DNA from 3 places in the Azospirillum sp. B510 genome. Region 3 is predicted to be linked to each of the others. Evidence: predicted binding sites of a transcription regulator. Region 3 holds the regulator's gene; each other region holds the start of a gene.
What was found. Region 3 encodes LexA, which represses DNA repair genes until DNA is damaged. Its sites were predicted from a motif close to ATGTTCTANTTTGGTTC; they were not measured.
Positions count from the first base shown of each region.

Region 1 (4,123 bases), on a different replicon from region 3:
GGGCGGGTCAGCGTCGGCTCGTCGCCATAGGCGAAGGTCGGCGCCCTGGCGAACTCCGCCTGACCGATCTCCAGTGTCGGTCCGTCGGGACCGCTGCCCAGAATGCCCGCCGGCAATGCCACCAGCTTCTCGCCCAGCCCGAGCACCTCGTTCGGCGCGACCACGATGCGCTCCACCCGGTCGCCGGTCCGGTCCATGGTGAAATCGATGATGCGGCCGGCCGGCCGGCCGTCGCGGGTGCGCAGTTCCGTCCCCACCATTGTCCGCGCCTGTTCCGGGTCGAATGCCGGCGGCGGCAGGGCGGCCACCGGCGGGGACGCCGGTCCGGCCGGTCCGGCGGCGGGGGCCGGGGCCTGCATCTCGCGCGACGGCGCTTCGCCGCTGACACCCGGCGGGGAGGTGATCTCTCCGGTCGCCGGCTGGTCGTCCGGCCGTGGCGCCGTCATCAGCGGCGCCGTCATTGGCGGCGGGGCGGCGGCGCTGTCCGGCGCCGGCATGGTCTGGGCGTCGGCGGCGGCGGTGCCGACCAGCAGCAGTGCCGCGGCCGGCGCAAGCAAGGGGGAGCGAAGCATGAGGGCGACCCTTCCATTCGGATTCGGTATCGCCCCGGTAAACAGCGCGAAGGACCCGCGGGTTGCCGTCCCTCACCGCAAGGGTGTCAGCTTCCGTCGCGTTTCAGCAGGAAGACGCCCTGTTCGCCCAGCAGGTTGGCGAAGCCGGAATGGGCGCGGCTGATCACCCGGCCGGCGCGGTCGATGATGCGGCTCTGCTCGATGGTGATGCCGATCTCCTCCGTCAGGACGACGAAGTCGCGCAGCGTGCAGAAATGGATGTTGGGCGTTTCCCACCACTGGTAGCCCAGCTTCTCCGTCACCGGCATCCGGCCGGTCAGCAGCAGCTGGGTGCGGACGCGCCAATAGCCGAAATTGGGCACCGACACGATGGCGCGGCGGCCGATGCGGCACATCATCCCCAGCACGTCGCGCGGCTGCCGCATCGCTTGAAGGGTCTGGCCCAGGATGACGTAATCGAAAGCGTCGGCCGGGTAATCCTTCAGGTCGGTCTCGGCATCGCCCTGGATCACCGACAGGCCGTGCGCCACGCATTGCCGGACGCCGTCCATGCTGAGTTCGATGCCGCGCCCGTCGACATTCTTGGTGTGGGCCAGATAATCCAGCAGGGCGCCGTCGCCGCAGCCGACGTCAAGCACGCGGCTGTTCGGCTCCACCATCTCGGCGATCAGCTTCAGGTCGTCGCGAATGTCCAGCATGGCGTTTCGTTCCGTCCCCAATCAGCGCGCGCGGCGGCGGACGGACAGGCCGCGATGTTCGGCGCAGCCCTCCAGGAAGCCGTGGATGACCTGATGGAACTCCGGCTCGTCCAGCAGGAAGGCGTCATGGCCCTTGTCGGTCTCGATCTCCACGAAGCTGACATTGGCGGCGACGGCGTTCAGCGCATGCACGATGGCCCGCGATTCGGAGGTCGGGAACAGCCAGTCGCTGGAGAAGCTGGCGAGGCAGAAGCGCACCGGCGTGGTCTTCCCGCCCGGCCGGAAGGCGTTGGCCAGCGATCCGCCCGCATCGGCGGCGAGGTCGAAATAATCCATCGCCCGGGTGATGTAGAGGTAGGAATTGGCGTCGAACCGCTCGACGAAGGCCGCCCCCTGGTAGCGCAGATAGCTCTCGACCTGGAAATCGGCGTCGAACCCGTAGGTGATCGACTTGCGGTCCTGCAAATTGCGGCCGAACTTGCGGTGCAGCGCCGCTTCCGACAGGTAGGTGATATGGGCGGCCATGCGGGCGACGGCCAGACCGGCCTCCGGCCGGGTGCCCTCCAGCAGATAATTGCCGCCGCGCCATTCCGGGTCGGCCATGATCGCCTGGCGCCCGACCTCGTGGAAGGCGATGTTCTGCGCCGAATGGCGGGCGGCGGTGGCGATCGGCACCGCGGCGAACACCGATTCGGGATAGGCCACCGCCCATTGCAGCACCTGCATGCCGCCCATCGAGCCGCCGATGACGCAGAACAGCTTCTCGATGCCGAGATGCTCGACCAGCAGCTTCTGCGCCCGCACCATGTCGCCGATGGTCACCACCGGGAAGGACAGGCCATAGGGCTGGCCGGTGGCGGGATCGATGTCCTTCGGCCCGGTGCTGCCCAGGCAGCCGCCCAGCACGTTGGAGCAGATGACGAAATAGCGGTCGGTGTCCACCGGCTTGCCGGGGCCGACCAGCATCTCCCACCAGCCGGGCTTGCCGGTGACCGGGTGCTTCTCCACGACGAAATGATCGCCGGTCAGGGCGTGGCAGATGAAGATGGCGTTGGATTTGTCGGCGTTCAGCCTGCCGTAGGTCTGGTAGGCGATCTGGAAGCCGCCGATCTCGATGCCGCTGTCCAGCCGCATCGGCCGCTCCACCGCCAGACGCACGCGCTGGCCCGGCATGACCTGGTCATTGGGGGCCGGGCCGTCGGGTGCCGGGGTGATCGGGAAGGGCTGCGGCGCGGTCGGGGACGCGGACATGGCGCTTCGTGCCTTGGGAAGCGGTTCCAGCCTGCGTGAGGCCTTGCGGCGCCTGGGCGGAAACCGTCGGTGAGCTGGATCGTAACGGGAGCGTATAGCTACGAAGCCGGCCTTTGGAGTGTCAATGTTTTCTTTGATTTCGCGACGCATGCGGACTACTACTATCCGGCTCTGCATTCAATGGTTTCGTGACCCATGGCCCCCGCCCGGACCCCGCTCGACGACTTGCGCCGCGAGATCGACCAGATCGACGACGCGATCCATGACCTGCTGATGCGCCGCGCCGCGGTGGTGGAACGCATCGGCGCGGCCAAGGGCAATGGCGCGGCGGAAGCCGGAGCGGCTCCGATCTTCCTCCGCCCGGCGCGGGAGGCGACGATCCTGCGGCGCCTGATGGCCCGCCATGCCGGCACCTTCCCCGCCCAGGTCGTGGTCCGCATCTGGCGGGAGATGATCACCGCCTTCACCCGCATGCAGGGTCCCTTCGCCGTCGCCGTCTATGCGCCGGAGGAGCGTCGCGGCTTCTGGGACGTCGCCCGCGACCATTTCGGCGGATTCGTGCCGATGACCGCCGTCAACACCCCCGCCGCCGCGCTCCGCGCCGTTTCGGAGGGGACGGCGACCGTCGCCGTCGTGCCCTATCCGGCCGAAGATGATGCTGACCCCTGGTGGCGCTTTCTGGTCTCCGCCGATGCCGGCCGCCCACAGGTGGTCGCCCGGCTGCCCTTCGGCGGGCGCGGCAACGCTCGTGGCGAGAATCGCGACGCGCTGGCCATCGCCGCCGTCCCGCACGAGCCGACCGGCGACGACCGCACCCTGCTGAGCATCGAGATCGGCGGCGATCTCAGCCGCGGCCGGCTGAAGGATTCGCTGGAGGCCTGCGGCCTGCCGCCGGTCAGCTTCTGCACCTGGCATCCCGCCGGACATGCCATCGGGATGAGCGGCGGCGGACCGTCGGTCCATCTGGTCGAGGTCGCCGACTTCGTCGCGCATGCCGACCCCCGCCTCGCCCGGCTGACGGAACGCACCGGCGACATCCCGGTGCGGGTCACCGTCGTCGGCGGCTATGCCGTGCCGCTCGCTCTGGGCTGATCTGCGCGATTGGGGCGAGCCGCCGGGGCGGCTCCCGCCTTATCCTCCACAGCCCTGACCGCGGGATGGAAAGCCAACGCCCGGATCGTTCCATCCTGTTCCATTCCATCCCGAAACCGCCCATCCACCAGCGTCGGAAGGTAAGCAGACCATGACCCAGCCGAACGGCCCGCAGCCGCGTCCGGGGATTCTCGACATCGCCGCCTATGTCGGCGGCGAGCATCAGGGTCATATCCGGCTCGCCTCCAACGAGGGGGCGCTGGGGCCGAGCCCGAAGGCGATGGAGGCCTACGCGGCGGCGGCCTCCACCCTGCACCGTTACCCCGACGGCGGCTCGGCGGGCCTGCGCGGCGCCATCGCCAAGCGCTTCAACCTGGACGCCGACCGAATCGTCTGCGGCGCCGGGTCGGATGAGATCATCAGCCTGCTGATCCGCTCCTATGCCGGGCCGGGCGACGAGGTGCTCTATTCGCAGTATGGCTTCCTGATGTACCCGATCGGCGCCAAGTC
Region 1 is NC_013855.1:483,500-487,622, forward strand. It holds gene AZL_RS17445 (PRC-barrel domain-containing protein) at 1-572, opposite strand, end outside; gene metW (methionine biosynthesis protein MetW) at 659-1,270, opposite strand; gene AZL_RS17455 (homoserine O-acetyltransferase MetX) at 1,292-2,521, opposite strand; gene pheA (chorismate mutase) at 2,717-3,613, shown strand; gene hisC (histidinol-phosphate transaminase) at 3,765-4,123, shown strand, end outside.
Region 1: pheA (chorismate mutase) is a predicted target of LexA. The motif match lies at 2,646-2,662, and genes of this name have one in related genera.

Region 2 (4,123 bases), 1.2 Mb from region 3:
GAAACCGGGATCGAAGGCGGCGCGGTCTACGCGCTGAGCGCCCCGCTGCGCGACGCCATCGCGACGGAGGGCTGGGCGACCCTGACGCTGGACCTGCTGCCGGACATGGCGGAGGCCGAACTGGTCAAGCGCCTGCGCCGCCGCGGCGCCGAGTCGCTGTCGACCTTCCTGAAGAAGTCGCTGTCCCTGACCGGCCCGCGCGCCGCCCTGCTGCGCGAGTTCGCTCCCGCCGCCGACCTGACCGATCCGGTGGCGCTGGCCCGGCAGATCAAGGGTCTGGCGGTGGTGTTGACCGGCGTCCGCCCGATCGAGCGGGCGATCTCCTCGGCCGGCGGCGTCCGCCTGGCGGAACTGGACGAACGGCTGATGCTGACCCGCCGCCCCGGCCTGTTCCTGGCCGGCGAGATGCTGGACTGGGAGGCGCCGACCGGCGGCTATCTGTTGCAGGGCTGCTTCGCCATGGGTGCCGCGGCCGGCAAGGGGATGGTGGAGTGGCTGAGCGCAGGGACCCAGAACAGAAACTGACTTTTCATTTGAAGAGCAGACAAAGAAAGAAGGGCCGCCCCACCGGGACGGCCCTTCTTCAGTCAACCCCACGTCCGCTCAGTAGCGGTAATGGTCCGGCTTGTACGGGCCGGCGGTCGGAACGCTGATGTAGGCGGCCTGCTTTTCGGTCAGGGTGGTCAGCTTGGCGCCGATCTTGTCCAGATGCAGGCGGGCGACCTTCTCGTCCAGATGCTTGGGCAGGACGTAGACCTTGTTCTCGTACTTGGCGGCGTTGGTCCACAGCTCGATCTGGGCCAGCACCTGGTTGGTGAAGCTGGCGCTCATCACGAAGCTGGGGTGGCCGGTGGCGCAGCCCAGATTGACCAGACGGCCCTGGGCCAGGACGATCAGGCGCTTGCCGTCGGGAAACACCACCTCGTCGACCTGCGGCTTGACCTCTTCCCAGACCAGATTGCGCAGGGCGTCGATCTGGATCTCGCTGTCGAAGTGGCCGATGTTGCAGACGATGGCGCGGTCCTTCATGGCCCGCATGTGGTCGATCGTGATGACGTCGACGTTGCCGGTCGCCGTGACGAAGATGTCGCCCAGCGGCGCCGCCTCGTCCATGGTGATGACCTGATAGCCTTCCATCGCGGCCTGGAGCGCGTTGATCGGGTCGATCTCCGTCACCATGACGCGCGCCCCCTGCGAGCGCAGCGAGGCGGCCGAGCCCTTGCCGACATCGCCATAGCCGGCGACCACGGCGACCTTGCCGGCGACCATCACGTCGGTGGCGCGCTTGATGCCGTCGACCAGCGACTCGCGGCAGCCATAGAGGTTGTCGAACTTCGACTTGGTGACGCTGTCGTTCACGTTGATGGCCGGAACCTTCAGCGTGCCCTTCTTCATCATCTCATAGAGACGGTGGACACCGGTGGTGGTCTCCTCCGACAGGCCGCGGACATCGTCCAGCATCGCCGGATACTTGTCGTGCATGATCTGGGTGACGTCGCCGCCATCGTCCAGGATCATGTTCGGGGTCCAGCCATCGGGGCCGCGCAGCGTCTGCTCGATGCACCACCAGAACTCCTCCTCCGTCTCGCCCTTCCAGGCGAAGACCGGGATGCCGGCGGCGGCGATGGCGGCGGCGGCCTGGTCCTGGGTCGAGAAGATGTTGCAGGACGACCAGCGCACGGTGGCGCCCAGCGCCGTCAGCGTCTCGATCAGGACGGCGGTCTGGATGGTCATGTGCAGGCAGCCGACGATGCGGGCGCCGGCCAGCGGCTTGGCGTCGCCGAATTCCGACCGCAGAGCCATCAGGCCCGGCATCTCGGTCTCGGCGATGGTGATCTCCTTGCGGCCCCAGCTCGCGAGGCTGATGTCCTTGACCTTGTAGTCCGTGAATTCGGCGGCCATGAGGGATGACTCCTGGTGGGCGGTGTGACTGGGCAGCGGTTTCAGGCGCGCCGGATCCCCGGCCCTGCCGCTGTACTTTGCCAAGGGTGTATCAGCGCGCCTAAAGCCGCGCAAGCATAAAGATATCTTTATGTTTGTTGGGTAGGGTGATCGATGGACCGGCCGCCGCCCCGTTTGTTCACTTTACGTTCTACCTCTCGGCGGCTAAGCTGCGGACATGGACGAGATAAGGCGACCACCGATCAAGGGCCGCGGGGCGGTCAGCAACGCCACCGGACGGTATGAGCGCGAGACCCGCGTCCTGACCGACGACGGCTGGACCGGCTATGACGGCGGCGCCAACGACGTGCTGTCCGATCCGGTGCGCACCACCGTCTCCGCCGCCTCGGCCCGATCGATCATCGCCCGCAACCAGTCGCCCGACGTCGCCTTCGACCAGTCGGTGAACCCCTACCAGGGCTGCGAGCACGCCTGCATCTACTGCTTCGCCCGACCGACCCACGCCTATCTCAACCTGTCGCCCGGACTGGATTTCGAAACGAAGCTGTTCGCCAAGCGCAACGCGGCGGAGCTGCTGGCCAAGGAGCTGCGGGCGAAATCCTATGTCTGCCAGCCGCTGGCGCTGGGCGCCAACACCGACGCCTACCAGCCCATCGAACGGACGGAGGGCATCACCCGGCGCGTGCTGGAGGTCTGCCGCGATTTCAACCAGCCGGTCACCATCATCACCAAATCGGCGCTGGTGCTGCGCGATCTCGACATCCTGGCGCCGATGGCCGCCAGCGGGCTGGCCTCGGTCGCGATCTCCGTCACCACCCTGGACCGCGACCTCGCCCGCGTGATGGAGCCGCGGGCCGGCACCCCGCCACGCCGGCTGGAGACCATCCGCGCCCTGGCGGAGGCCGGCGTGCCGGTGGCCGTTCTCGCCAGCCCGATGATCCCCGCCCTGAACGACCATGAGCTGGAGGCGATCCTGGCGGCGGCGGCGGACGCCGGGGCGACGGCGGCGAGCTATATCCTGCTGCGCCTGCCGCTGGAGATCGCCGGCCTGTTCGAGGAGTGGCTGCGCGTCCACGCCGCCAACCGCGCCGACCGCGTGCTGAGCCTGATGCGGCAGAGCCGGGACGGCGCGCTCTACCGCTCCGGATTCGGGACCCGGATGAAGGGCAGCGGTCCCTATGCCGAACTGCTGCGCCACCGTTTCAGGCTGGCTTGCCGGAAGCATGGGCTGGGCGAGCGGAACTGGCGACTCGATTGCAGCCGCTTCCGGGTACCGCCGGCGGCGGGCGACCAGCTCTCGCTGCTGTGACCGTCAGGAACGGCGGGACAGCCGGCCCCAGGGCGCCGGGACATCCGGCTGTGACGGGGCGGCTGCCGTCTTCGACAAGGCGGACAGGGTCAGGCGGCCGGTCGCCAGCATCGCCATCACCAGGGCGGGATGGGATGGGGGAGCGGTGGCGGCGTCGCCGGACTGGTCGGCCTGCGTCCCCGCCGTCTCCTCGTTCAGCGCCTCGTTGATGCGGGCGAAGGCTTCGATGTCTTTGATGTGCAGCATGGTCCGTGCCCCTCGGCTTCGACTTTTGTGCGTCGCAGCAAAAACGAAGGTAACAGCTCTGCCCTCGAATGGGTTCATGTGCGGCGCTTTGACGCGGCCTTTCCAGCGGGCCGCTTCGCGAACCGCCAGCATAAGCCCGAAGCCGATGGCGAAGAAAGCCGGAACCGTCGCCCTGGTCGCCATGCCGGCGCCCGGCCGGCGGAGGGAAGGCCGCTCACCCGCCCCCGGCTCCGGTCATTTGGCTCCCGTCGGGGCATCGACCCCGAAGGAGATCTGATTGTTGTCATAGCGGGCGACGATGCGCAGGCGGTCGCCGGCCGACAGCAGGATCGGCTTTTCCAGGAAGGTCATCGCCTGCTTCCAGTGGTTGGTGCGCGCCCGGCTTTCCGACCGGTAGACCACCTCGTCATCCATGAACAGGTCGAACCAGAAGGCGACGCCATGGCAGGTGCCGGCGGTGACGATGGTGATGTCGATCACCCGCTCGCCCTCCTCCGGCATGTTGCGCGTGAAGTCGAAGTCAAGCGCGGTGAAGGGCTTGGACAGCGGCGTGTGGGCGTCGGCGCCGAGATCGATCTGCTGGTAGCCGGGAGAGCGGAAGACGTCGAAGCTGCCCATGTCGAAGCCGTCGATGGTCTCCACCGGGTTGATGCGCGCCAGCTCCGG
Region 2 is NC_013854.1:3,027,177-3,031,299, forward strand. It holds gene AZL_RS14150 (NAD(P)/FAD-dependent oxidoreductase) at 1-525, shown strand, start outside; gene ahcY (adenosylhomocysteinase) at 604-1,902, opposite strand; gene AZL_RS14160 (PA0069 family radical SAM protein) at 2,120-3,211, shown strand; gene AZL_RS14165 (hypothetical protein) at 3,215-3,457, opposite strand; gene AZL_RS14170 (tetratricopeptide repeat protein) at 3,692-4,123, opposite strand, start outside.
Region 2: AZL_RS14160 (PA0069 family radical SAM protein) is a predicted target of LexA. The motif match lies at 2,077-2,093, and genes of this name have one in related genera.

Region 3 (4,123 bases):
ACACGCTGCTGGTCGGGGCGCCGTTGCCGACGGTGCGGTCGGTGCTGATGACCGGCATGGTGATGGGGGCGATCATGCTCGACCGCCATCCCTTGAGCATGCGGCTGGTCGCCTTCGCCGGGATGGTCACCATCGCCATGGATCCGGAGGGGATGCTCGGCCCCAGCTTCCAGATGTCCTTCGCGGCGGTGGTGGCGCTGATCGCCGCCTTCGAGCGCGGCAGTCCCCGGTTGGCCGAGTGGCGACGCGATGCCGGGTGGGTCGTGCGCGGGCTGTTCTATGTCGGCGGCATTCTGCTGACCAGCGTGGTGGCGACGCTGGCGACCTTGCCCTTCTCGCTCTTCCATTTTCAGCAGATCGCCTTCTATGGCGTGCTGTCGAACCTGATCGCCATTCCCATCACCTCCTTCTGGGTCATGCCGTGGAGCCTGATCGCCTATGCGCTGCTGCCCTTCGGATGGGAGGAGCCGGCGCTGATCGCCATGAACTGGGGGGACCGCGCGGTGATCTGGACCGCCGAATTCTTCGGCCGTCTGCCCTGGGCGTCGCTGACCGTGCCGGCGATGCCGGCCGGGGGTTTCACGGCGCTGGTGCTGGGCGGCATCTGGCTCTGCGTGTGGACGCGGCGGTGGCGCTGGCTGGGAATGCTGCCGATCCTCGCCGGCCTGGCCGCACCGATGCTGGCGGAGCGGCCGGACGTGCTGGTGGCCGGGGATGGCACGGTGATGGCGGTGAGGATGCCGGATGGGCGGCTCAGCGCGTCGGTCAAGGGGGGCGGACGGGTGACCGAGACCTGGCGGGAGCGGGATGGCGAGCGGACGGCGGCCGACCCCTGGCCGGCGGCGGGAGAATGGAGCGACGGGGAGCGGTCGCTGGGCTGCGATGGGCTGGGCTGTCTTTATCGGGTACGGGGGAGGAGCATGGCCCTGTCCCGCCTGCCGGATGCGCTGGACGAGGATTGCGGGGCGGCGGATGCGGTGGTGACGACGGCGGTGGCGCGCGGATGCCGGGCGGATCTGGTGATCGACCGCTGGGCATTGCGCCATGAGGGGGCGCATGCGCTGACCGTCACGGCCGATGGGATAAAGGTGGAGACGGTGCGGGGCGTGCGGGGCGATCGGCCCTGGACCGGAGGGAGGTGAATGTGGGCGGGCTCCTTGCCCCCCCGACCCTCCCCCGCCGGGCGGGGGAGGGGGTGTCAGCGTCTCAGTATTTCCGAACGAGCCCGACCAGCTTGCCCTGCACGCGGACGCGGTCGGCGCCGAAGATGCGGGTTTCATAGGCGGCGTTGGCGGGTTCCAGCGCCACCGTGTTGCCCTTGCGGCGCAGGCGCTTCAGCGTCACCTCGCCCTCATCGACGAGAGCGACGACGATGGTGCCGTTCTCCGCCGAGTCACAGCGCTGGATGATGATGGTGTCGTGGTCGAGAATACCGGCCTCGACCATCGAGTCGCCGGACACCTCCAGCGCGTAATGGTCGCCGGTGCTCAGCATCGAGGCGGGGATATCGACGAAGGCGCTGTTGTCGCGCAGGGCTTCGATCGGGGTGCCGGCGGCGATGCGGCCATAGAGCGGCAGTTGCACCGTCTCGTTCGCGGACGCCGGAGCGGGGGCGGGCGGGGCGGCGTCACGGCTGGCGAAGGCGAAATCGCCCCGGATGACGTTGGGCTGGAATTTCGGCTTGACGGCGGCACGGGAACGGGCGGCGTCCAGCCCCTCGGGCAGGCGGAGAACCTCCAGCGCGCGGGCGCGATGGGGCAGGCGGCGGATGAAGCCGCGTTCCTCGAGCCCGGTGATCAGGCGGTGGATGCCCGACTTGGACTTCAGCCCCAGGGCGTCCTTCATCTCGTCGAACGACGGCGAGACACCGCCCTGGCCGAGCCGTTCGTGGATGAACAGCAGCAATTCATGCTGCTTGCGCGTGAGCATCGATGCCTCCCGGCCGTCGCCAGACTGAAGATGGAACAAAAACCAAACGTTGCTCCCCTGTTCTAGTTTGGTTCCTGGGGCGCGTCAAGCCCCCACCGTCCTATTTGAGAACTTGAATGGAACATTTGGAACGGTATGAAACGGTTTTCCCGCCTCCGTTCACTGTTCAATCCGCAAGGTCGCGAGGATGGCGGGCGGTCAGACGCTGAGCGCTCCATCAGTCAGGGGAAGCACGGCCACCATGGCGCCGGCCGGCTCCGGGTCGGCATTGGGCGGGCGACGGATCAGGCAGTCGGCCTGGGCGTAAAGCGAGGTGATGGCGCTGTCCTGGCGGGCGAAGGGCGTCACCGTCGGAATGCCGTCGGGGCCGGTGGCCAGGGTCGCGCGCAGGTAATCCTCGCGGCGGTCGTTGGCCTTCAGGGCGGTGGCCAGGCGGGCGCGCGGCGGCGGGCGGTCGTCCTCGGGCGGCAATCCCTGCAACAGGCGCAGGACCGGGCGTAGGAACAGCAGGGCGGTGACACCGGTGGAAACCGGATTGCCCGGCAAGCCCAGCAGCGGAACCGACCCGGCGCGCCCGAACATCACCGCCTTGCCCGGCCGCATCGCCACGGCCTGAACCTCCAGCGTCAGCCCGTAGTCGGCCAGAACGTCGCGCACAAGGTCGTAATCGCCATGGGCGGCGCCGCCGGTGGTGACCAGCAGGTCGCAGCCGGCCGCTCCCTTCGCCAGTGTGGCGACACTGTCCGGCGTGTCCCTGGCGACGCCGAGATTGTGGGCGAGGCCGCCCTGGGCGGTGACCAGGGCGCACAGGCCGAGCGCGTTGGTGCTGACGATCTGGCTCGGCCCCAGCGGGTCGCCGGGCAGGGCGATCTCGTCGCCGGTGGCGAGGATGGCGATGCGCGGCCGGCGATGGACCGACAGCCAGGGCAGATTGCCGCCGGCGGCCAGCGCGATGTCGCGGGCGGTCAGGCGCCGGCCCCGCGGCAGCAGCTCCTGCCCGGCCGTGAAGTCGAATCCAGCCTGCCGGACGAAGCGGCCGGCGACCACGGCGCGGCCGATCCGGACGCTGGTATCGTCGGCGTCGCAATCCTCCTGCATCACCACGGCGTCGGCGTCCTCGGGCAGGGGCGCGCCGGTGAAGATGCGCACGGCCTCGCCCGGCCCGATCCTGCCGGCGAAGGCATGGCCGGCGGCGGATTCGCCGATGCGGCGGAGCGTGACGGGTGTCTCCGCGGTCGCGGCGGCGATGTCGGCGGCGCGCACCGCCCAGCCATCCATGGCGGCGGCGTGGAAGGGCGGCTGGGTCAGGCGGGCGATCGCCGGTCCGGCCAGCACCCGGCCGAGAGCCTCGGGCAATGCCACGGTCTCCGCCGGCAGCGGGGCGAAGGCCGACAGGATGCGCGCGCGCGCCTCGGCGACGGAGATCATGGCGTCAGGTCCCGGCTGATGGAACGGCGGGCGTCACGGCGGCGCCACCCCAGTCGCCGCTCTTGCCGCCGGCCTTGTGCAGCAGGCGGACATCGGTGACGGTCATGCCGCGATCCACCGCCTTGCACATGTCGTAGACGGTCAACGCCGCGATGGTGACGGCGGTCAGCGCCTCCATCTCCACGCCGGTCTGGCCCTTCAGCTTGCAGGTGGCGGTCACGTCCACCGCGTTGCGGGCCGGGTCGCAGGAGAGATCCACCTTGACCGAGGTCAGCATCAGCGGGTGGCACAGCGGGATCAGGTCCGGGGTGCGTTTCGCCCCCATGATGCCGGCCAGCCGGGCGACCGACAGCACGTCGCCCTTCCTGACGCCGCCCTGCATGATGAGAGCCAGGGTGTCCGGCCGCATCAGCACGGTGGCGGCCGCGGTGGCGGTGCGTTCGGTGTCGGCCTTGTCGGAGACATCGACCATCACCGCCTTGCCGTCGGCGTCGAAATGGGTGAAGCCGCTCATCGGCCGGTCTCCTGAAGCGGTTTTTCCATGAAGACGCTGACGTCGTGGTCCTTGTAGCAGCCGTAGGGGCCACGGTCGGCGAAGCCGGCCCGGCGGTAGAGCGCCAGCGCCTCGTGCTGGTGTATGCCGGATTCGAGCAGCAGGGCGGACAGCCCCTCCGCCCGCGCCAGTTCCTCCAGGCGGGCGAGCAGGCGCTCGCCGACGCGGTGGCTACGGGCGGATGGATCGACATACATCCGCTTGACCTCGCCA
Region 3 is NC_013854.1:1,834,177-1,838,299, reverse strand. It holds gene AZL_RS08500 (ComEC/Rec2 family competence protein) at 1-1,142, shown strand, start outside; gene lexA (transcriptional repressor LexA) at 1,207-1,929, opposite strand; gene glp (molybdopterin molybdotransferase MoeA) at 2,128-3,357, opposite strand; gene moaC (cyclic pyranopterin monophosphate synthase MoaC) at 3,362-3,871, opposite strand; gene AZL_RS08480 (GNAT family N-acetyltransferase) at 3,868-4,123, opposite strand, start outside.